3 regions of the Geobacillus sp. 47C-IIb genome follow, and region 2 is predicted to be linked to each of the others. Evidence: riboswitches for the same ligand, from Rfam matches in the RefSeq annotation. Region 2 holds a riboswitch; each other region holds the start of a gene.
The links. A riboswitch is a leader RNA that binds a small molecule or an ion and turns the genes downstream of it on or off. The one in region 2 is predicted to bind thiamine pyrophosphate.

Region 1 (8,239 bases), 230 kb from region 2:
ATGTCCTCGGCGGCCTTTGTTTTATTGAAACGACACTGAATGAGAAGGGGGAAATCGTGCAGACAAGTTCAGCGCATGATGTCCGTTTTGGCGAGTGGTCAGGGGAACGAACGGAGCGGACCGAAGCGCTTGAATCGCTGTTTGCGGGAGCCAATGCCCGCTTTCGTTTGAGCGAACGAATTGCCGCTGATATGTGGAATAAATACTTGTTCATCGCGACGATGTCGGGCGTGACAACGCTGTTTCGTGCTCCGATTGGGCCAATTCGTTCCGGTGAATACGGGGGAGCCATCATCGATCGGCTGCTTGGGGAAATTAAGGAGATTATGCAGGCACACGGTGCACCGCTAACTGATGAGATGGCCGAGCGGCAGCGCATTCAGCTCGAACAAATCGCCCCGACGATGAAATCATCGATGCAACGCGACATGGAAAAAGGGCAGCTGATTGAAGCCGACCATTTGCAAGGGTATTTGCTGCTGCTTGCTAAGCGATATGGCATTCAAGCGCCGCTGCTTGAAACGGTGTACCATAATTTGAAAATTTATGAAGCGAGTCGTGCGGCTGGTGAATAACCGATGCTGGCTGTTTGGCGGGAGCTTGTAAGTTCTTTGCCAAATGGCCGCTTTTTTTGTAAAAGAGAGTTGTTTCTCACAGTAATGTAGTGTACAGTTAGTAGTGAAAACGTGTGCACAAAAAGGGGGAGGCAGCCTTGAAGAAAACATGGTGGAAAGAGGGCATCGCCTATCAAATTTATCCGCGCAGCTTTATGGATGCAAACGGCGACGGCATCGGTGATCTTCGCGGGATTATGGAAAAACTGGATTACTTAGTGGAGCTTGGAGTTGACATCATCTGGATTTGTCCGATTTACCGGTCGCCGAACGCCGATAACGGATATGATATTAGCGACTATCATGCGATTATGGATGAGTTCGGAACGATGGACGATTTTGATGAACTGCTCGCTGAAGCCCACCGGCGCGGGCTGAAAGTCATTTTAGATTTGGTTATCAACCATACGAGCGACGAACATCCGTGGTTTATTGAATCGCGTTCATCGCGGGACAATCCGAAGCGTGATTGGTATATTTGGCGCGACGGCAAAGATGGGCGTGAGCCGAACAACTGGGAAAGCATTTTCGGAGGTTCGGCGTGGCAATACGACGAGCAGACAGGACAATATTATTTGCATATTTTCGACGTGAAGCAGCCTGACTTGAACTGGGAAAATGACGAAGTTCGCCAGGCGCTGTATGAGATGATTAATTGGTGGCTCGACAAAGGAATTGACGGGTTCCGTGTTGATGCCATTTCCCATATTAAGAAAAAGCCGGGTCTTCCCGACTTGCCGAATCCGAAAGGGTTGAAATATGTACCTTCGTTTGCTGGCCATATGAATCAGCCGGGGATTATGGATTATTTAAAAGAATTGAAAGAGCAAACGTTTGCACGTTATGATATTATGACGGTCGGCGAGGCGAACGGGGTGACCGTTGACGATGCTGAACAATGGGTGGGCGAAGAAGACGGCATCTTTAATATGATTTTTCAATTTGAGCATTTAGGGCTATGGCAGCGGCGGACTGATGGCTCGATCGATGTTCGGCGGCTGAAGCGGACGTTGACGAAATGGCAAAAAGGGTTAGAAAACCGTGGATGGAACGCGCTTTTTTTAGAAAACCATGACTTGCCCCGTTCTGTTTCAACATGGGGGGATGACCGTGATTATTGGTTGGAGAGCGCGAAGGCGCTCGGCGCGCTCTACTTTTTCATGCAAGGGACGCCGTTCATTTACCAAGGCCAAGAGATTGGTATGACCAATGTGCAGTTTTCAGATATTAACGATTACCGTGATGTCGCTATTTTACGGCTGTATGAGCTCGAACGGGCGAAAGGACGAAATCATGATGACATTATGCGCATCATTTGGCAAACAGGTCGAGATAATTCGCGCACGCCGATGCAATGGTCAGACGCTCCGAATGCGGGATTTACTAGCGGAACGCCGTGGATCAAAGTGAACGAAAATTATCGCACCATTAACGTAGAGGCCGAGCAGCGTGATCCGAATTCAATATGGTCGTTTTATAAACGAATGATTCAGCTGCGGAAAACAAACGAACTGTTTGTTTACGGAACGTATGATTTACTTTTAGAAAATCATCCGTCCATTTACGCGTATACAAGAACGCTCGGCCATGAACGGGCGCTTATCATTGTCAATTTATCTAACCGTCCTTCGCTTTACCGCTATGACGGCATCCGCCTTCAGTCGGACGATTTAGCGCTTGGCAACTATCCGGTTCGGCCACATAAAAACGCGACCCGCTTTAAGCTCAAACCGTATGAAACCAGGGTCTACGTCTGGAAAGAATAAGGAGGAGTCTTCCTATCCGCGTTGAATAAATAAAGGTGGAAGGGAGATGAGCAACAATGTCAACGATCGATCCGATTCGTTATCCAATCGGAACGTTTCAAGCGCCGGCACAGTTTCGTGCTGAGGACGTAAAAGAATGGATTGCGGCCATCCGCGAGCTTCCAGATGCATTGCGGGCCGCTGTTGCGGGTTTGAATGATGAACAGTTGAACACGCCGTATCGCGATGGCGGTTGGACCGTGGCTCAAGTTGTTCACCATTTAGCTGATGCGAGCATGAACGCATTTTTGCGTACGAAATGGGGCTTGACAGAGGATAAGCCAGCCATTAAGCCGTTTGAAGAGAGTGAATGGGCGAAAACGGCCGACGCCCGTTCGTTGCCGATCGAGCCGTCACTCATGTTGCTTGAAGGGCTGCACGTGCGGTGGGCGACGCTGCTTGAGTCCATGACGGAAGCGGACTTTCAACGTCTTATTTGCCCTGAAGGGGCGAAACAAGCGATGCCGCTGTACGTGCTGACCGCGCTGTATACATGGCATGGGAAGCACCATACTGCGCAAATTATGTCATTGCGCAAACGGAAAGGATGGTAAAAGCTGCCGAATTGGCGGCTTTTTCATTTGTATGAAAAAATATGGCTCGAAAACATTTTGTTTAAACAGAAGCATACAGTTATGTTATACTGACAAATATTAAGGGACACGAAATACATATTTTATTAAGGGGGATCGGCATGAATGCGCAACAAAAACATGTTGTTGCGGAGCAGAAAGAAAAAATTTGGACGCGCAATTTCGTTTTAATTTGCTTAGCTAACTTTTTCATCTTTCTTGGGTTTCAAATGACGTTGCCGACATTGCCGCTGTTTGTCGAATATTTAGGAGGCAACGATCAGTTAATTGGCCTTGTTGTCGGAGTATTTACGTTTTCGGCGCTTATTGTCCGTCCGTTCGCTGGCCATGCGCTTGAGACACGAGGGCGCCGATTTGTGTTTTTGTTCGGATTGTTGATCTTCGTCATTTCGGTTGGCTCGTACAGCTTCATCTCTAGCATTTTCCTTCTCTTCTTAATGCGGGTTGTTCAAGGGATTGGCTGGGGGTTTTCGACAACGGCATCCGGCACGGTGGCGACAGATATCATCCCAGCGAACCGCCGTGGGGAAGGGATGGGTTATTACGGGTTGTCAGGGAATATTGCCCTCGCCTTTGGGCCGTCTCTCGGACTCGTGCTGGCGGCTGCCATTCCGTTCAGCCATTTATTCATGATTTGTGCGGCGCTTGGCGTGGCGTCTTTGTTGTTTGCCGCGGCCATTACATATAAAAAAGCAGAAGCGGGACATGATAAAGGTGAAAAAAAATGGGATCTTTACGAAAAGACGGCCTTGATTCCGTCGGTGCTGCTGTTCTTTTTAACGGTGACATTTGGCGGCATTGCCTCGTTTTTGCCCTTATATACAGCGCAAAAACAGATCGGAGGCTTACAGCTTTACTTTTTGCTTTACGCCCTCGCTTTAATGGTAACCCGGACGTTCGCCGGCCAGCTGTATGACCGGAAAGGACATCGGGCCGTCTTTCTTCCTGGTGCGGGGCTCGTTTTGCTGGCGATGCTTATGCTCGCTTGGCTGCCAGGGGAATGGGCGTTATTGACCGCAGCGGTGCTGTATGGGTTTGGATTTGGCATGGTGCAGCCGGGGCTGCAGGCATGGTCGGTTGAGCGGGCGCCTGTTCACCGAAAAGGGATGGCGAATGCAACATTTTTCTCGTTTTTTGATTTAGGCGTTGGCATCGGAGCGATCGTCTTCGGTCAAATCAGCCATTGGTTTGGCTACCCGAGCATTTATTTAGCTGCCGCCGGTTCGGTGCTTATTTCGATGCTCGTTTATTTGAGTGTGCTGCGCAAAGAACAGCCGCTCCGCTCAGGACAAAAAAGAAACGCTTAAGGTCAGCCCTTAAGCGTTTTTCTTTAACGTCGCGAATGCACTTCATAAATGGCGAATTTTAAATAGTCGCCTTCATCAGCAGCGAGTAGCTTCGGGTGGTCATAGCCGGCGCCGCTCCAGTATACTTGGCGCAGCACTTTTTTGGCGTCAAACGCCGCGTCGGCAACCATCTCTTGAAACATGTGCGGACGGACATGGTAAGAGCAGCTCGAAGTGACGAAAAAGCCGCCGTCTTTGACAAGCTTCAGCCCATTTAAGTTGATATCTTTATAGCCGCGCAACGCTTTCGGAACCGCATGGGCGGATTTGGCGAACGCCGGTGGGTCGATGATGACGACATCCCACTGTTTGCCGGCGCGCACTGACTCGCGCAAATAATCAAAGGCGTTGGCGACGACAAAATCAACGTTTGTAAAGCCGTTTAAGGCTGCGTTTCGCTTCGCCGTTTCAATCGCATGTTCGGAAATGTCGACAGCGGTGACGTGTTTTGCTCCGTACAGACAGGCGTTTAGCATAAATGAACCGGTATGAGTGAAGCAGTCAAGCACGGTTGTCTCCGGGCCGATGAGCGGGCGGAGGGCGGCGCGGTTTTGCCGCTGGTCGAAGAAAAAGCCGGTTTTTTGACCACCTTCAATATCGACAATATATTTGACGCCGTTTTCCTCGATTTCGATTTCTGTTTCTGCTTCTCCATACCAAAAGCCTTTTTCTTGTTTAAGTCCCTCAAGTTCCCGAACGTACACATCGTTGCGCAAATAAATGGCTCTTGGTGCGAACACATCAAGCAAGCCGCGCAAAATCCAATCTTTACGTTTTTCCATTCCAAGCGCCAAAATTTGTACAGAGAGCACATCCTCGTATTTATCGACGATGAGCCCAGGCAGAAAATCGGCCTCTCCATAGATGGCGCGGCAAGAGCGGATGCCGGGAATCATCCGTTCACGGTACGCCCATGCCTGGCGGATGCGCTCGATAAAAAACTCCTCATTCAGTTCGTCATCGGGGTTTTGCGTCAGTATGCGCACAATGATTTGTGAGGCCGGGTTAATGTATCCTTTCGCCAGCCAATAACCTTGGTGGTTATAGACATCGACGAAATCACCTGGCGTAATGTCCCCTTCAATGCGGTCGACTTCACTTTGGAAAATCCATGGATGACCTTGTTCAAGCCGCTTTTTTCGTTGGCGTTTTAAAATGACTTTTGCCATCAATTCCACTCCCATTCGATAGTCAGTCGTTGCGTTTTAATCATAGCGAATCATGGTGGGCGGCGCAACGCCGGACGGAAAAAAGAGTTGACAATCACCGCTGCCGTGATATGATAAATTTGAATAGGAAAATGTCATCATGATGGGACATCCACTAGGGGGGCCTTTAGAAAGGCTGAGATCAAAGTGTGCCTTTGAGACCCTTAGCACCTGATCTGGGTAATACCAGCGTAGGGAAGTGGAGAGGAGCTACACATGGGGTAAGGATGGTTTTGCCTTGCCTTGCGAAATGGTATGCCCAAGCCGCTTTCTTTACGCTAGTTAGTAAAGGAAGCGGCGTTTTTATTTTTTGGAAAAGGGGGAGAAAGAATGTCAATTGCCAAGCAAATTTGTGAAGCCGCCGAGCGGCGGCGAATATAAGTTTTTGAAGATGGCGTACCCGTTCGAATGATGACAGTCCGTTAGACTGACATTGATGGAGCGGGGGACGATTGTGGAAGGAGAGGCATGCGATGGTGAAGACAGCAAGAGGATTGAAGTTGGCTGACATTTTGACAACGATTGTGATTGCAATCGTGTTTGGTGTCATTTACAAAGTATGGTCCCCAGTATATGAAGTCGTGAAAGTGTTCGGGGTTCATGCCGATCAATTGGTTTACGGCATGTGGTTTATCGCTTCATCGCTTACCTATTTGCTCATCCGTAAGCCAGGAGTGGCGCTGCTTGCCGAAATTGCGGCTTCGTCCGGCGAATTGATCATGGGGTCGCAATGGGGGCTTGAGGTGCTCATTTATGGAGTTGTTCAAGGATTGTTTGCTGAGCTTGTGTTTGCGGCGTTCCGCTATCGGCGCTTTGACGTGTTCGTCGTATCGTTAAGCGCAGTCAGCGCCACGGTCGGTTCGCTCATCATGGACTTTTACAAAGGATATATCGAGGCGCTAGCCCCATGGAATATGGCGCTCTTTTTGCTGGCACGTTTTGTTGGTGCCATCCTCATTTCCGGCGTGTTCGCTGTCTCGTTGGCCAAGGCGCTTGAGAAAGCCGGGGTGACACAGATGTGGCGGCCAGCTTCAAAAGAAGATTATGATGCGCTGAACCGATAAGGCGGCTGATAAACGATGGGACATGGAATTACAATCGATCGGCTGCGCCTCAAATTTCCCGGACATCGTGAGCTGTTGTTTCACGATTTATCACTGTCGATTACCGCAGGGGAGAAAGTGCTCTTTCTTGGCCCATCTGGATGTGGCAAGTCAACGTTGTTGCAAGTGATGGCTGGCATCATTCCCAACTCAGTCGATGTGCCGATGAAGGCGGAACATCTCGAGCTGCCAAAACGGTGGGGCTATGTGTTTCAAGACCCGGATGCACAATTTTGCATGCCGTACGCGGATGAGGAAATCGCATTCGCTCTTGAAAATAGAGGGGTACCGCGCGAGGAGATGCCCGCCCGCATTCGCGCTCTTTTGGATCAAGTTGGGTTGACAATCGAACCGCATACGGATATTCATACACTCTCCGGCGGGATGAAACAGCGGCTGGCGCTCGCTTCCGTGCTTGCGCTTGAGCCGGAGGTCCTGTTTTTGGATGAGCCGACCGCACTGCTTGATGAGGAAGGGACAAAAGCAGTATGGCAAACTGTCAAGAAGGTGAGCCGCGATAAAACGGTCATCATCGTCGAACATAAAATCGATCATGTCCTTGACTTTGTTGATCGGATTGTGCTGCTCGGCCGTGATGGAAGAGTCATGGCTGATGGCAAGGCAAGAACAGTATTTTCCCAATATAAAGATGTCATCAGCGCTGAAGGCATTTGGCATCCGGGCGTTTGGGACGAATACGACCGGAGGGTACAGCGGCGGAAGTGGCGGGAAGGAGAAGAACTCCTTTGTCTTCGCGATTTTCGTGGTTTTCGCAAGCGGGAAGTGAAAATTAGCGTTTCCGAAGCGGTGGTGCGGGCAGGTGAATGGATTGCTGTCACTGGCCGAAATGGTGCCGGTAAGAGTACACTCTTGCACGCACTCATGCAGCTCATCCGTACACAAGGAGATTATCGGTTGTTAGGAGATGATGTCAAGCAGCGGCAGCCATTGCATCGTCATATCGCTTTTGTGTTTCAAAATCCGGAGTTCCAATTTGTCACCCATTCCGTACGGGATGAGCTCGCTTATTCGCTCCGGCTCGAGGGGCGTTCGAGCGAGGAAACAGAAGAAACAGTCGCCCGTCTTTTGCGCGAATTTGACCTTGTCGGCCAACAAGATACGCATCCGTACCAGCTGTCAGTCGGCCAAAAGCGTCGATTGAGTGTGGCTGCCTCCGTTGTTGCCGGCCAACGACTCTTTTTGCTTGATGAGCCGACATTTGGGCAGGATGCGAAAAATACGTTCGCTTTGCTCGAGATGCTTGAATCGTACCGTGAACAAGGGGCAGCGATTGTGATGGTCACTCACGATGAACAAATCGTCCGCCGCTTTGCGACGAGACGTTGGGTGATTGAAGGCGGAGCACTTGTCCAGGACGAGCGGTTAGGTATCCGGGAGTTGGCGTTCGCCGAAGGAGGAGCCGGGCAATGAAATGGGAGATTCACCGCCGTGAGACATGGCTTCATGAGACGAATCCGAGCTTGAAGTTGATCGTGCTCGTTATTCTCTTTTTTGCTGTTTTGTTCATTCATAATCCGAACGTACTGATCAATTTCTCGCTCGCCCTTTT
Region 2 (8,239 bases):
CCAGGTCGTCCCGTTTTCGCCACCCGAAATGCCCGTTGCACGAGTTCTGGAACGCGCTCGGGGTCGGTGATTTCGACTGCCCATTTCGCAAGCGGCCGAAACCATTCGTCTAGTTCTACTTCTTGAAATCCCTCACGACCACGGAATCGGCGATGCACTTGTCCTAACAGGACGACAAGCGGGGTCGAATCTTGACGTGCTGTATGAACCCCGATGGCCAAATTAGACGCTCCGACTCCGCGCGTCGCTAAGACGACACCTGGTTTGCCGGACGCTTTCGCATACGCTTCAGCCATAAACGCCGCCCCTCCTTCATGGCGGGCAGAAATGAACTGAAGGGTTGGTTCATCGTACAACGCATCCAACAGCGGCAAATAACTTTCTCCCGGCACGCCAAACAAATGAGAAATACGCTCTTGTTTTAAGCATTCGACAATCGCTTGCGGGACAGAAAGGCCACGCATCACCCGCTTTTTCATGGCCGTCCCTCCCATTCAATCGCTTTCCAGCGCCGAACGGCTTCGAGCAGCCGTTCCTTCGGAGCGGCGAGTGATATGCGCACATACCCTTCCCCTGCTGAACCAAACGCCGTCCCTGGTGTAACGATCACCCCGGCCTCATCAAGCAACCGAGCGGCGAACTGAGCGGAAGAGTAACCGACCGCCGTTGGCACCCAAAGAAAAAACGTCGCTCGAGGCGGCTGAACGGGCACGCCTATTTGCCAAAGTGCAACCGTCATTGCCTTCATCCGCTCTTCATAAATGCGGTTGTTCTCCTTTGCGGCTTCATCTCCGCTCCGCAATGCAACGGCCGCTGCTTTTTGCACCGCCAAAAATTGACACGTATCAATATTGCTTTTCAAGATGGAGAGCGCCCGAATGACCTCCTTATTGCCGACGATATAACCGATGCGGCAACCAGCCATGTTATAGCTTTTCGATAAAGATCCAAATTCGATGGCTACTTCTTTGGCACCGTCAACTTGCAGCACGCTCGGAGCAAAGGCATCACCGAATGTCAATAATGAATAGGCTGAATCATGGGCGATAAGAAAACGATGTTTTTTTGCAAGCATGACTGCTTCTATGAAAACATCGATGGTGGCTAATGATGCTGTTGGATTGCTTGGATAGTTTAATAGCATGATATTGACTCGATCATAAGTGGATGGAGTAATAGCGGAAAATTGTGGTGCGTAGTCACGGGCTGCATCCAGCGGCAAGTCGATCGGCGTGCCTCGGGCAAGGTGAATAGCAGTTCGATACACCGGATAGCCCGGGTTCGGAACAAGCACTGCATCCCCCGGATCAATCAGCGCCTGCAATAGATGGACAATGCCTTCTTTTGAGCCAATCAAAGCGAGCACTTCAGTGTCTGGGTCAAGCTTGACACCATACTGCCGCTCATAAAAGTCAGCAACGGCTTCGCGATATTCGCGGCAGCCGGCGTACGGAGAATACGTATAATTGCGTGGGTCATCCAGCTCGCGTTTCAGCGTCTCAATAAGAAACGACGGCGGCGGCAAATCTGGCGCCCCGATGCCTAAATCGATGACATCAACCCCTTTTTTCGCAAGCTCGACCTTTTTTCGCTCAAAGTCCGAAAATAAATACGGCGGCATTCTTCTCACAAGGTCGGAAGCCATCTTCATCGCGGCCTCTCCCCCTTCGATTCGATTGTTTGAGGCGCGGAACAAGCAAACGACAGGGTGTTCGATGCTGGCTGGAGCCGGATCATCACTCACCGTTGTTTGGCAACTGCCCTCTCTGAACGATGGAACTGTTGCTTTGGTGAACATGTATCATTTGTCTCGTCTAGCTCATCTCCTCTCGTAAATCATTTTATTATTCATTTCAAATAATTAGAATATCGATCGAATGGAAGGAGCTCCCTTTCGTTGCTTTTCTCACCCCCATCTACACTACCGCTTTATAAGCATAAAAGAAAAACCGGACGCCTAGTTAACGTCCGGTATACAAAACGTATCCTCTCCTTACCGATACAGCGATGAACCGCCGCGCACAAATTCGTTCGCCTTTTCTTTCATTCCTTCTTCTTTGATTTTCCGTTGCAGCTCGTGTGAGATGTTCATCGAGCAAAATTTCGGCCCGCACATCGAGCAAAAATGAGCGGTTTTCGCCGCCTCAGCCGGCAATGTTTCATCATGATACTCACGAGCCCGCTCCGGATCGAGCGATAAGTTGAACTGGTCATTCCAGCGAAACTCAAAGCGCGCTTTCGAGAGCGCATCGTCGCGCTGCTGGGCGGCTGGGTGACCTTTCGCCAAATCGGCGGCGTGGGCGGCGATTTTATATGTAACGACCCCGACGCGCACATCCTCTTTATTTGGTAACCCTAAATGTTCTTTCGGCGTCACATAGCAAAGCATGGACGTCCCGTAGGCACCGATGATCGCGGCGCCAATCGCCGACGTGATGTGGTCGTATCCCGGCGCAATGTCGGTGACAAGCGGCCCTAACGTATAAAACGGTGCACCATGACAAAGCTCTTGTTCTCGCTCGACGTTTTCGCGGATTTTCTGCATCGGAATATGCCCCGGTCCTTCAATCATGACTTGCACGTCATGCTCCCAAGCGATTTTCGTCAGCTCACCGAGCGTCTCAAGTTCAGCAAACTGTGCCTCGTCGTTTGCATCAGCAATGGACCCCGGGCGCAAGCCGTCACCAAGCGAAATGGCAACATCGTATTGTTTTAAAATCTCGCATATTTCTTCAAAATGCGTATATAAGAAGTTTTCTTCATGGTGGGCCAAACACCATTGCGCGATGATTGAGCCGCCACGTGAGACGATGCCGGTCGTCCGATTGACGGTGAGCGGAATGTAATGAAGCCGCACACCAGCGTGGATCGTCATGTAGTCAACCCCTTGTTCAGCCTGCTCAATCAATGTCTCGCGGTACACGTCCCATGTCAACTTCTCTGGTACGCCGCCTACTTTCTCAAGCGCCTGATAAATCGGCACTGTTCCGATTGGAACTGGCGAATTGCGGATAATGTATTCACGCGTTTCGTGAATTTGTTTGCCGGTCGACAAATCCATCACCGTATCAGCACCCCAGCGTACCGCCCACAGCAGTTTTTCCACTTCATTCTCAATCGAGGAAGAAACAGCCGAGTTGCCGATGTTGGCGTTAATTTTTACATGAAAACGGCGGCCGATGATCATCGGTTCGCTTTCTGGATGATTAATATTCGAAGGGATGATCGCTCGGCCAGCGGCAACCTCCTGGCGGACGATTTCCGGGTCGATTTGTTCGCGAATCGCGACAAATTCCATTTCCGGTGTAATGATTCCTTTTTTGGCGTAATGCATTTGCGTGACCACTTTCCCCGGCTTCGCCCGCAGCGGACGTCGTGCAAACGGAAGCGACGCCGCACGGCCGGCGGTGGACTGTGGCTCCGTTTCTTCGACATCGCCTCGCTCAACAATCCAGTTGCGGCGAAGAAGCGGCAATCCTTTTTCTACATTCGGCTCAAAATCAGGATCTGTGTATGGACCGGTTGTGTCATAGACGCGCACCGGTTTGTTTTCCACCTCTCCTTGCGGTGTCTTCGTCGGTGATAACGCGATTTCTCTCATCGGCACGCGCACGTCCGGCCGTGATCCTTCGACGTACACTTTCCGGCTGGCTGGAAATGACATAAACGAGCGAATGTTTTCCATACGGATTCCCCCTCTAAATCAACGATGGTTTAGGATCCGAGGCCAAGCCAGCCGAAGCAAAGGCAAAAACGAGCCGCTCTTTGCCGTGAAAAATAAAAACGGGTCCCGCAACACGGAACCCGATCAAGGCAAAAAGGCCAAATGAACAGTCTAAGCGTCCATCTGTTCCCGCTGCCTGCTTCCCTACGCTGGCATGACCCAGATCAGGTTCAAAGGGTCAAAGAACTTCATCGCGTTCTTTTCTCAGCCCGGCTCTCGGACTCCCCTAGCAGATAAGCGTATAACAATGATGACTGACTTTTTTTTATTTTACTACATAATGAGAAAATAAACAAACCATTTTATTCCATATCACAACTGATGTACCGTGTTTCTTTCCTCAGTAAACGCGCTTTTTTTCCGCTTCACACCGAAAATTGCTTTAACATCGTCCGCATCTCGTCCGCCATCTGACCGAGCGATGCCGACGAAGAAGCAATTTCTTCAACAGAAGCCATTTGTTCTTGAGTCGCTGCCGATACATTGGCAGCACTAGCTGCTGACTGTTCGACAATTTTGGTCATCTGTTGGAACGCCTCATCCACCTGGCGGGCATGGCCCGTCATTTGTTCAATCGCAGACGATACTTGTCCAATTTGTTCGCTTACTTGACCGACCGCCTCACGAATATCGGCAAACGACTGACCGGCAACAGCGACGACGTCCAACCCTTGCGCCACTTCAGCGACGACCCGTTCCGTGGAGGCGATTGCCTGCTTCGTCTCTTCCTGGATGTAGCTAATCAGATCGGAAATTTGCTGCGCTGAGTGCGCTGACTGCTCCGCCAACTTCCGCACCTCGTCCGCGACAACGGCAAATCCTTTCCCTTGCTCACCGGCACGCGCCGCTTCGATCGCCGCATTGAGCGCCAGTAAATTCGTCTGTGACGCGATGCTCGTAATCGCTTCAGTAATTTGTCCAATCTCGTTCGATCGCTCCCCGAGCCCTTTAACGACTTGGCCGAGCGATTGAACGTGGTCATAAATAAATTGCATTTGCTCAGACATTTGCATCACAGATTGCTTGCCATCCCCTGCTTTTGTTGCCGTTTCTTGGGCGCTGTGTGCCACTTCTTTTGTTTGACGGGCAACATCACTGAGCGTTCGGGAAATATCATTGACGGATTCCGCTGTGCCGCGGGCTGCACTCGCCTGCTCTTCCGCATGGGAAGCAAGTCCGTCCATCGTTGCCGCAATTTGTTCTGTCGCCCTCGTCGTCTGTTCGGCAACAGTAGCTAACTGGTTGGAAAACTGCGACACTTCGTCCGCATGGTGTTGAATGCGGCCTATCACCTCTTGCCAAGCATCCGCCATATTGTTTAACGATGTGGCAATCGGCCGCAACTGCCGCACGCTGTTGAGCGGTACGCGCACTGTTAAGTCCCCACTTGTCATCTTGCTTAAGTATTTGTTAATGACGGCAATTGGAGCAACAAACCGCCGATAATTCAGCGTTGCCGAAATGAAGCCAACAATCGCACCAAGCAGCAACGTAGCGGCTAACGTCCACCAAAACGCCGCCCCGCGAATGCTGTTAGCTAGACATATCGCAAGGCCGATTACCGCCGTGCTCGGAATCACGACGAACATCGTGCGGATGATATAGCTCATTAACGACAAACCTTTCTCCCCCTTTTTCTATCGCCTAAAAATGTTTTATACAGCATTGACATATTCGGCAATGTGCATAGGTTTTCCTTCTTTGTGCCTAATCGAACATCCAAACATTTTGCCGATATTACATTGCGGAGATGCTTAGCCCAAAAAATTATAATGAAACGTATTTTGCGATTCTCCACGACGACACCCACCATCTCTGGCTACCGGTGGCATAGAACTGGGATATTTCCCCACATGACCTTCTAAGCCGCCTGCCCCCCGAAGTTTATCTATCTTGAACATCAACATAAAAAGCGGGCTTCCAGTTGGAAGACCGCTTTTTCCTTATTTACACCGTCGGCTTTTCGGTTGTGACATACGTTCCGGCGATAAAATCGTGAATCGACCGTTTGTCTTCCCTTGCAGCCACCATAATGGCGCTAACGATCAGACCGATGCCTAACGTGATAACATAAACAAGTCCGCCAACGAACAAGCGCAAAAACATCGTGCCGATGCCAACCTTGCCGCCATTCACTTTCGCAATCCGGATGCCAATCATCCGCTTACCGACCGTATACCCATACCAGACAGCAGGAACAATTAGGGCGTACAACAACTCTACCAAATTCGTAAACCAGTTCTCTTCCGCACTACCTGTAATCAAATAGCCGATGATTGAAATCGGAATGCCGATGACAATAGCGTCTAACAAGTTTGCCAACAGCCGCCTCCAAAATCCAGCCGGGTTTGTCACTGCCATGTATCTTTCCCCCTTCTACCTTTTCTATATTGTATTCATCACCTACAGTACAATTGTCTTTATTTTAGCCTAAATCTCAGGGAGACGTCCATACGATCAAGGCCGGCCAAGAGCCAGGAGCTCCCAGCCCGCTTCGGACCAACTACGGCGAAAAGTTTCTCATAAAAGTAGTATTGGTGAAAAATTCGTATATAGTAAACTTAGAAAGATTCCCTTTGCGTAATGGCCAGCAGCAAGAGGTCATGGGTAGACAACGCCATTTTTTATGAAAGGCTTGACAACATATGTGGGAACTTATTTTCGTATTTGCCATTCTTTTTGTCGGCAGTTTGATTCAAGGAGCAAGCGGATTTGGCTTCGGGTTGTTTTCTATGGGGCTTTTGCCGATGGTATTAACCTTTAAGAATAGCACACTATTAGTGTTGGCTTTGACGCTCATCATATCGTTCCACGTGGCGGTCAAGTTCAGAAAACACATTCGAGGCAAAGACCTTCTTTCTATTTTAAGTTTCGCCTTAGCAGGCCGCATATTGTCATTCTTTATCCTAACCTTCTATGGCGAGACGGAGATCATGAGAAAACTGTTGGGCCTTGTACTCATTGGGATGGTTATTTATCTTTATATGAGTGAAAAAAACGCCTATGCCCCATCGTTTAAAAAGCCGATCTTTCCTATGTTGATCGGTTTGATCGGCGGAATAATCGGAGGGATCTTTGCCGTAGGCGGCCCCTTTTTCGTCTTTTACTTTCTGATGCGTTATAAAGAAAAAGAAAGCTATAATGCCAATCTTCAAGCGTCCTTTGTCATCATGAATAGTTTTACGATCGTTTTGCACGGGATTCATGGAGACTTTACCGATTCATTCGTTCTGTACTTTTTGCTTGGGGCCGTCGCTGTATTGGCTGGTGTACACATAGGGCTGAAATGGTTTGAACGCCTGCCGCATACACGGATTAAAACATTGGCTTCTTTCATTGTGTTTGCGGCGGGAGTAAACTTGTTGGCCTTTTCATAGCATGTAAAAGGATGCCCGAAAAAATGGGCATCCTTTTACTCACAAATGGAGAGTCCCAACATGACAGCCCTGCCAAGTCGGCTGACATTGGCGACTTTCCCCCTATCTAAGCTTAGCAACCACCGCTGAGAAATCGTCCCGAAGCGATCCTTTTTGGATAAAATGACGGCGTAAGCAGGCTAACAGCGCACGCTCATCGAGAGAAACATACGGCGCTAGCGTATCACGGAACGTCTCAATATTTTGGCGGACAGAACCCGCCTCCCCTTCAATAGCCCCATCGGAATACAGGACAAGCGTCGCCCCAGACTCATAGCGCAACTGGCCGCTATCAACGAAAAGCCCAGGGAGCAACCCGATCGGCGCACACCCGCGATCCAATTCGAATACCGTGCCGTCCGGTTGGAATAAAAATCCGGGCGGATGGCCGGCCGATGCATACTCGATCATCCGTTTCTTCACATCAACAAGGACATACACAGCAGTAAAATAATACGTCATCTGCCCGTTTTCATGATACAGCTGGCGCATATGACGGTTCAACTCGTAGAACACGGCTTGTGGGACGATCGCTTTGCGGATGATGCCGTTAAGGAGCGAGCGAACTGACATGCAAATGAGTGAAGCCGCCGCTCCATGCCCCATCACGTCCATTAAAAAAATGCCGTACCGCTGGTTGTCGATCTGATACCATGCATACATGTCGCCGCCCAACTCCTGCGACGGAATGTATGTGCCAGCGATGTCGATTCCATTGGCTGACAACGGTTTGCTTAATACACGCTTCTGCACTTCGCGGGCCAGCTTTAAATCATCCTTCATTGCCTCCGCATAAGGCGTCTCATGCAGGCCGGAAAACAAAAATAAGTAAAAGGAAATGTTCCCTTCTTGATTGTGAACAGCCCGCACCGTTGTTCGCCTAACAGACACCGATCCGTTTTTCCGCCGCCAGCGCACCCGTCCCTGCCATTGCCCGCTTTCCACAATTCCGTTTTTGATCACTTCGTAAAACCAGGCAGCGTAATAACCAGCATAGAGCGTATGCAGCGGCTGGCCGACGACTTCCGTACTATGGCCGGTGATTTTCGTAAACGCCGAGTTGACGAACCGAACGGCAAACTCATCGTCAGTCACAAGC
Region 3 (8,239 bases), 1.8 Mb from region 2:
CCAATGAGGAGCTTGGCCGCCGCGGCGTCAACGACAGCCTTGTGCACGTCGATTTTATGATCGGCTCCGCCGAGCTGAACATCGACGGCGTCACGAAAGACGGCAAGCGCGAACCAATTTTCCGCAACGGTAACTGGGCGTTTGAACTTGAATAATCCTCCTTTTGCAGCACATACACATAAAAAAGAAGGCTGTTTCCAAACGATTTCACTCGCGGTTGGAAACAGCCTTCTCTTTATTTCAAACGATCAAGCACTCAGTTCATGCCGAGCCTACGCGGTGATGATATTGCTGCAGCGCCTTTCTTTCTCTTTCCGTCCGTTTGATGACGTAAACGACGCCAATGATGAAAAGAACGAGCCACAACACAAGTCCGTATTGGCCGACACCGAAGAAAACCGCCAGTTTGACGCTGATATAAAGAGGGGTAAACCATAATGTGATGAGCGAAAAAAATATGTATTGGGAAACGAATGAGTTTTTCTTCTGTTCATTCCTTACCGCCAAAATGGTGACATGGTGCAACAACACCCCACACATCAACAACGCCAACAAAAGAAAAAACAATGAACCCTTCATCGTTCATCCCTCTTTTCCAAAGAGAAATGCAACAGGCCTGTTTTTTTATGAGACATAAAATATTAGAAACATTCAAACAATATCATACCATAATAAATCACCAAATTCTACAAAAAAAACTGCCCTTTGTTCTCGAGGGCAGCTGGTGAAACGTAGGCATATTCAAGATGCCGGCAGCGCTAGCGCATGATGAGCCCGCCGTCGACAAACAACGTCTGTCCGGTCATAAAGCGGCTCCAATCAGACGCTAAAAATAGAACCGGCCCGGCAACATCTTCAGGAGTGGCGATTCGCCGCAGCGGCGTTTGGGCGATCAGCATTTCCTTCACTTCCTCCTTTGTCCGCCGGCTGGCGTCCGTCGGGTAAACCAAGCCAGGAGCGACACAATTGACGCGGATGCCAAACGGACCGAGCTCCGCCGCTAAGTTGCGGCTGTAACCGACGAGCGCCGCTTTCGCCGTTGTGTAGTCATGGTACGGGACGACCGGGCGGGCGACTAAGTCTGTCACGATATTAACAATGCTCCCCCCGCCCTGCTTTTTCATGATCGGAATCACCGCCTGACACATATAATAGGTCGAGCGCAGCGCTCCGTCGATTTGCGCCTGATAATCTTCCCACGCGAGCTCCCACGCCAGTTTGCGCTCATCTGGGTCAAATGTATACGGCGCAAACGCATTGTTGACGATGACATCGATTTTCCCTGTCTCCATCATCACTTGCTCAATCAACTGCTTGACCGCTGATTCCGAGGTGACATCGGCCTGAACGGCCCAAGCATCGCCGCCAAGTTCAACGCAGGCGGCGGCCACTTGTTCCGCTGCCTGCTGATTTTGCAAATAGTTGACGATGACCGTTCCATGTTCCCGGGCAAACGCGCGGGCAATGGCCGCACCGATGCCCCGGCTCGCACCGGTTACCACGATGACTTTTCCTGAGAACATCCCCATTTTCGTCCTCCATTATTGTTTCGGAAGCAATTCATTGGTAACCACTTCCGCCATGTTGATGTCGTTTTTAATCAAGCCTAGCTGTTTATACGTGTCTGCGGCTTGCTGCAGCACGTTTCCATCAAGCGTCCCGAGCCCTTTTTCTTCCGTCAATGGCGAAACGCTCGACGCATTTCGCAACTGAATGATTTGTAAGTTGCGTTTCTCATCCTTGCCATCGATGGCGTACTTGACAGCTAACGACGCCGCTTCTTCTGGATGGTCGATCATCCATTGAGCGCTGTTCCGATACGCTTCTAGAAACTTTTGCAACAACTCTTTTTTCTCGTTGTACGTTTTCTCCGTGACAACAAAAACGTCACTTGGGATATTTAAATAGTTTTTCACTTCAATGACGTTGACGTCCCCGAGCCCCTTTTCTTTCGCCATAACAAGCCCGGTATCGGTCGCCGCTGTCGCGTCAACTTGCCCTTGCATAAGCGGTGCAAAGTTTAACAAGCCGGTTTCGACAATCGTCACATCGTTTTCGGAAAGCCCGGCTTGATGCAATAGCACCAATAAGTTTTGCCACGTTCCGCTCGATAAGCTGTACACGCCGATTTTCTTTCCTTTTAAATCTTCCGGTTTCGTGATTTGTTTCTCTTTTAATGAAACGACGTTGAAGACGTTTTGTGGATAAATATTATAAATGACTTTTAATTTTTCTCCTTTGTCTAACGCAAAGAGCAACGAGCCCGGATCCGTAAAAGCAATATCGGCTTGTCCAGAAAGAATGTTTTTGATCGCATCGCCGCCGCCGGCGCCAGGAATGAGCGTCACGTCCAAGCCTTTTTCTTTAAAAAAGCCTTTTTCTTTTTCTGCCAACAAGTTCGTTTGCTCGGTAATCGGTTGGCTCCAAAGGGCCACACGCAGCTGTTCTGTTTTCTCTTTTTTCGCCGTATCCGTAGTTTCACTTGCCTCGTTTTTCTGTCCGGACGCACCGCAGGCCGCTAAAAAAACAACCACCGACAGCAGCCATACAGCCACTAACATGCTTCTCCTCATTTGTCTGTCTCCTTTTTATACGGTTTGACTAATCGGTTTTCAAAGAAATGAACGATTTGGTAGAGTACCATACCTAACAACGTCAATAAAAGCAAAACAGAAAACATAAGCGGGGTATCCATCATCCCTTGGGAAGCGATAATCATCGCACCTAACCCTTCGCTGGCGCCAATAAATTCGCCGACGACCGCCCCAACGACCGCCAATACGACGGCAACGCGGAATCCGGCAAAAATGTTTGGCAGCCCGGCGGGAAGTTTCAAATGAATGAGCGTTTGCCAGCGCGTCGCGCCTAACACGCGAAACAATTCGAGTTTGTTCCGATCGGTATATTGAATCGCCGTCACGGTATTTTCAAGCAAAGGGAAAAAACAAATCAAGGCCGTAATGATCACTTTCGATGTCATGCCGAAACCGAACCAAAGAATAAATAACGGCGCCAAGGCGAGTTTCGGCACGGCCTGGCTGGCGACGACGTACGGGAAGAACAATTTGCGCAAACATTCAATTTCCCCCATGAGAATGCCGACGATGAGGCCGAGACCGCTTCCTAAACTAAGACCAAGCAACACTTCCAAGCTTGTCCGGACGATGTGCGGCCAAAAATAACCACTCTTGATGCCCTCAAAAAGCGTTGCCGCGACGACCGACGGCGCCGGCAAAACAAGCTCTGACATTTGCCTAGCAGCCAGCTCCCAGCCGAGAAGAAGCAGCACAAGTAACGCCAGCGAGTAAACGGACGTCCGGTTCATCGCCTCATCCCCTCCATCGCCTGCCGCACTTGAAAACAGAGCTCGTTAAACCGTGGCTCATAACGCATTTCCAACGCTCGCGGTTTCGGAAGATGGACATCAAGCGCATAAACGATGTCCCCGTCGGCCATGACAGCGATGCGGTCCGCTAAATATACGGCTTCGGCAATATCGTGAGTAATAAACAAGACGCTTGTGTTTTGCAGCCGGCAAAGCGCTAATAAGTCATCTTGCAATTCTTCCCGCGTAATGGCGTCCAATGCGGCAAACGGCTCGTCCAAAAACAACAGCGCCGGTTGTTGAATGAGGGCTCTTGCAATGGCTACCCGGCTTTGCTGCCCGCCGGATAGTTGAGCCGGGTAGTGGTTGCGATATGCAGACAATCCGACCCGTTCAAGCAAATCGTGCGCCAACTCATAATCTTCCTTCGTCGGTTTTCGTTTGAGCGAGATCGGCAACAAAACATTATCAATAACCCGCTTCCATTCAAGCAACGTCGGCGCTTGAAAGACATAGCCGATCGAAGGGGAAGGCTTCGTCACTTTTTCACCTTGCAAATAAATGCCCCCTTCATCCGGCTGCAACAGGCCGGCAGCAAGCTTTAACAACGTCGTCTTGCCGCAGCCGCTTTTCCCGACAAGGCAATGGAATTCCCCTTCATTGATCGTCCAACTGACCCCGTCGATCACCGGCTTCGAGCCTTGATAACGATACGTAACACGGTCTAGCCGCAAAAAGCTCATCCTCATTTTCCTCCTTAATCGACATAAGGAGCGAACTGTTCCGCATACGCTTCAGCCGCCGATTCAATGTCGACCATTTGCACGAGATCGCGCAAATTAAAGCGCCCATCATGATGCCAGCCCGCTTCAGGAGAAGTCATATGCCCAAGCGCCGTAACGCGTGTGGCGCCTGCTTTTCCTAGCCACTCCGCCCACTCGAACAGCTCTTTTGGCGAGGCGGCCACTCCCACCGTCTGCAAAAACGCCCGATACGGGGCAATTTCTGAAATGATTTGTGAAATGTCATCAAAAGCGACGATTTTCACTACCCGGTTTAGACAACTCGCAGCAAACTCCCGGCGTTCCGGTTCATAAACGACCGTCCAATCCCCCGCTTCGTTTCCGAGCACTTCTTTTTCCTTGTTCACCAACACGTCCAGTTCTTCGCGCTGCCGCCAACTTGCTTGTGCCGCCATTTCCTCAAGGGAAAGAGGACGCCGCGGAAACCGTTTCGCAAAACAGTTCAGCTCGTGGGCGACATAGCGGGCAAACTCTTTTGGCGATACGATCCCCCCTGTTTGCACATAAAACAGATGCGGCGAATAACACCCTTGCTGGTCATAGCGTACAATATCGAACGCCGCCTGATGGGCGACATGCCACGCCTTGCGCGCATCAAGGCAGGAACGGGAAACAATGCCGAAACTCAGTTTATGCCCAAACGGCAAAAAGCGGGTCGTTACCGGGAGGCGGCGCTGCATCTCTTCGAGCGACGCGTTGCTTCCATAGCCGACAACGACGTCAGCTTGTCCAAACACCGCACGCTCCCTCTCGACATCTCCGCCTTTCCACCAAACAACAGCGAGGCAATCCGCCAACTTCGGTTCCACCTCTACTAACAAACGGGCAAACCACCCGGCAAATAACGGCTCGGCGCTCGACACTTTCCCGATGTTTCCCGACTTCACCAACAACCCGGAAATAAGGCTCCATAACGGCAGCGCCGGCACGTTTCCCGCCCAAACGTGAACGATGACGTCCGGACCGACCGCTTTGGAAAGGCCGCCTTTAGGCCGCGGTTGAAAATCATCAAGAAGCAGCGGATTTTCCAAGTCCTCAACAAGAAAGCGCTGCAGCTGCGGCTTACGGAACGTTTTGAAATACGAAGTCAACCCTAAACGAACCATTTCTTCATCATAGCCAGTCACAATCGGCAGCACTTGCTCCGCCTTTTGCCGGTATGGATGGCGGCGGTCTAACAGCTGTTCCATCACCCGGTCAAGCAAGTTGATGATCTCCGTCACCGAAAGCGATTTGAGAAACTGGGCGCTAGCCTGTTTCACTTTTTCGATGACTTTGTTTAACTGCTCGACCGTTAAAAGAGGAACTTCCACTTCGACTCTTTCGCCGTTTTTTTCAAACGTTAACACGCGCGTTTCGATCGGTTCATCCCCGATATGAGGAATATAGCCGGCATATTCTCTCATTCGGATGTCCCCTTCGCCGCACGAATGAATTCTTCGACCGCCATCGAGCAACCTTTTGCTTCCGCCCCTTGCACCCGGCCAAGCAACAAAAAGCCGCCGTCTGTTTCCACGCCCATATCTTCTGTCAAAATCGTTGTTACCGAGTTAAAGTTGCCGAGATCGCAATGAACGAGGACGCCGCGTTTCCCTTTTGGCATCTCTTCTCCGGTCAACGGGTGAATCACCCTTGTGCGAATCCAATGCGGTCCGGATTTCACCGATGGAACGGTCTCATTTCCGTCATCGTAAAATTGCGTGCTAAGCTCGGTCATTCCGTACATGTTGATGCACTCACGGCGCGGGACGCCAAGGTAAGCAGACAGCGTATCATAAAATTCGTCCAAATCCATTTCCCGGGACTGGTTTTTAAAGCCGCCCGTATCAAGAATCCGGCTTCCTTCCGGCAAGCGGAATGTTTTGCCGCGCTTTGCGAGCTCCTCAAATACATGAACGAAGCTAAACGAAGCGCCTAAAAGAGCGTACGGCTCACCTGATTGTTCCGCCTGTTCGAGCTCAGCAAGAAGCCGATCCATATTAAGGCCGTCGCGGTCGACAAGATAGTGGCTGTCTTCCGTGCCAAACACGTTGACGGCGAGGGCTAAATAATGAGCGAGTGAAGAGTTCGGCATATGCTCTTCTGTCGGGAAAAGAATTCCCATTTTGATTTTGTCACGCTCTTTCATGAACCGCTTTCGAAAATTGACGATCATCGAATGATCGTACACGCTTAACGTTGGATGATAATGTTTCCCGCGCACGCCTCTCGTCGTGCCGCTCGTCATAAACACGCGCTCAGCCTGTTCGGGGGAAACACAACTTAACGTTAATTCTTTAAAGGCGTTAATCGGTACAGCCGGAATATCCCGCCACGTTTTCACCGTTCTTGCCGTTTTTCCTTTTTGCATGCAATATGTACGATACGGGAGATTGTTTTCGTATTGATAAGCAAATAGCATGAGTGCATGCTCATTGAATTCTTCCTCTGTGGACGTTTCTTGATTGATAAACTGAAGCAAGCTTTCGATGATTTCTTGTTGAGTCACCTTCCCCGCCCCTTTCCACTTATCGCGCATTCCGATCCACATAAAAAAGCACTTTGCGCGCAGGCAAAGTGCTTGTCCATACTCTCTTTCCCTGCGCTGGCATTATCCAACAGGTTCAAACGGTCAACGGCGGATTAGCCGTACTCTCAGCCTGATTCCACAAGCTCCCGTAAACGTATTATCTTTTTACAATCAAAGTCTACTCTTTATAAAAAAAGAATGCAAGAAAAAAAGCGATGGAAGCATCCCCCTTCCTGTAAACGTCCAGCTAGCGTATAGCAAGGGACACCCGGGACGGATGAGCCAAATTTGCGGCACTACACAACCGTTGTCTTTCCCCCAGCTTACCCGTAGCAGTGAAACATTATGCTTCCTTCGTTGCTCGCTGCTTCTGGTCTGACTTTCGCTTGGCCGACAGGAGGGATGGAGGACATAAAAAATCGGCCGTTTTTTCAACAGTCTCTGTTTTTACTAAAAAACAAGATGATTACCCCCAAGTAAACTAGCGAAGTATGGTAAATAAATAAAATATTTGATAAACTGGGATCGCAAATAAAAATTCCTCCCTGGTTAATGTTTAGATCACGTTTACCATACAGGAAATTACGTTTTTGTACCACAATTCAAAAAAATCTGATTGTCAAGTCCATTTCGTGGCGAATATCTAGAAACATAGAGGTATCAGGATTAAAAATGAATAAATGTTTGTAGAAAATTAATAATACGCCATTTTTTTATTATGTTACAAAATTAATTTATTAGAAAGGAGCATTCCTGTTAGAAGTTTTTTCGGGGACTTGAATAAAAAAAGCCCTCTTGGTATGATTCGGGGGTGTCAATCGCACGAATTGACCCCTAATTTGGATACCAAGGAGGACTATACATGAATTCTATCTCAAACAAGAAGATTAATCAAGTCACCGATCAAACGCTGGTTGTTGGGATGGATATCGCAAAGAAAAAACATTATGCCTGCTTTGTGGATGAGCGAGGGAGGGTGTTAAAAAAGCCGTTTCCCGTTCTGCAATCGAGAGAAGGATTGGAATGGTTGTACCAGTGTATCGTAGAAGCCATGAAGGAATTTGGAAAAACCGAGGTGATCGTTGGCATCGAGCCAACGGGACATTATTGGCTGAATCTCGCCTATTTTCTTGATGAGAAAGGCATCCCTCTCGTCATGACAAACCCGATGCACGTGAAGCGATCGAAAGAGCTGGACGATAACCTTCCAACCAAGCATGATGCGAAAGATGCGCTCGTCATTGCCCGGTTAGTGAAAGACGGCCGATTCAGCTATCCGCGTATTCTGAAAGGGATGGAGGCGGAGCTGCGCGTTGGAGCGACATTTCGCTCCAAATTGGTGGAAGAACAGGGAGCAGTTCGAAATCAGATGATTCGCTGGCTCGATCGATATTTTCCAGAGTTTTCCCAAGTCTTCCCGTCATTTGGGAAAATGGCGCTCGCGGTGCTGGAATATACGCCATTTCCGAGTGATCTGGCAGGAAAAGAACTGGAAGAGGTGCTGGCCCTTTACCGGCAAAGTGAGGGATTACAATCGCCACAAAAACCGAAAGCGAAGAAGTTGATGGAATTGGCCCAACACTCCATTGGCGTAACGGAAGG

Region 1: it holds a riboswitch for thiamine pyrophosphate, as region 2 does, so the genes downstream of both, IC804_RS13095 (ECF transporter S component) here and thiC (phosphomethylpyrimidine synthase ThiC) in region 2, are expected to answer to the same signal.
Region 3: it holds a riboswitch for thiamine pyrophosphate, as region 2 does, so the genes downstream of both, IC804_RS02575 (LuxE/PaaK family acyltransferase) here and thiC (phosphomethylpyrimidine synthase ThiC) in region 2, are expected to answer to the same signal.

Annotation. Positions count from the first base shown of each region.
Region 1 is NZ_CP061473.1:2,583,321-2,591,559, forward strand. It holds gene IC804_RS13070 (ketopantoate reductase family protein) at 1-575, shown strand, start outside; gene IC804_RS13075 (glycoside hydrolase family 13 protein) at 713-2,380, shown strand; gene IC804_RS13080 (YfiT family bacillithiol transferase) at 2,437-2,973, shown strand; gene IC804_RS13085 (MFS transporter) at 3,114-4,319, shown strand; gene IC804_RS13090 (class I SAM-dependent rRNA methyltransferase) at 4,343-5,527, opposite strand; TPP riboswitch at 5,674-5,781, shown strand; gene IC804_RS13095 (ECF transporter S component) at 6,040-6,630, shown strand; gene IC804_RS13100 (ABC transporter ATP-binding protein) at 6,646-8,100, shown strand; gene IC804_RS13105 (energy-coupling factor transporter transmembrane component T family protein) at 8,097-8,239, shown strand, end outside.
Region 2 is NZ_CP061473.1:2,354,232-2,362,470, reverse strand. It holds gene IC804_RS11905 (thiamine pyrophosphate-binding protein) at 1-479, opposite strand, end outside; gene IC804_RS11900 (aminotransferase class I/II-fold pyridoxal phosphate-dependent enzyme) at 476-1,651, opposite strand; gene thiC (phosphomethylpyrimidine synthase ThiC) at 1,994-3,685, opposite strand; TPP riboswitch at 3,849-3,962, opposite strand; gene IC804_RS11890 (methyl-accepting chemotaxis protein) at 4,090-5,343, opposite strand; gene IC804_RS11885 (RDD family protein) at 5,672-6,085, opposite strand; gene IC804_RS11880 (sulfite exporter TauE/SafE family protein) at 6,370-7,101, shown strand; gene IC804_RS11875 (SpoIIE family protein phosphatase) at 7,204-8,239, opposite strand, start outside.
Region 3 is NZ_CP061473.1:520,235-528,473, forward strand. It holds gene IC804_RS02540 (aminopeptidase) at 1-155, shown strand, start outside; gene IC804_RS02545 (hypothetical protein) at 262-579, opposite strand; gene IC804_RS02550 (3-oxoacyl-ACP reductase) at 759-1,529, opposite strand; gene IC804_RS02555 (ABC transporter substrate-binding protein) at 1,542-2,573, opposite strand; gene IC804_RS02560 (ABC transporter permease) at 2,570-3,325, opposite strand; gene IC804_RS02565 (ABC transporter ATP-binding protein) at 3,322-4,068, opposite strand; gene IC804_RS02570 (acyl-CoA reductase) at 4,083-5,534, opposite strand; gene IC804_RS02575 (LuxE/PaaK family acyltransferase) at 5,531-6,658, opposite strand; TPP riboswitch at 6,688-6,797, opposite strand; gene IC804_RS02580 (IS110 family RNA-guided transposase) at 7,500-8,239, shown strand, end outside.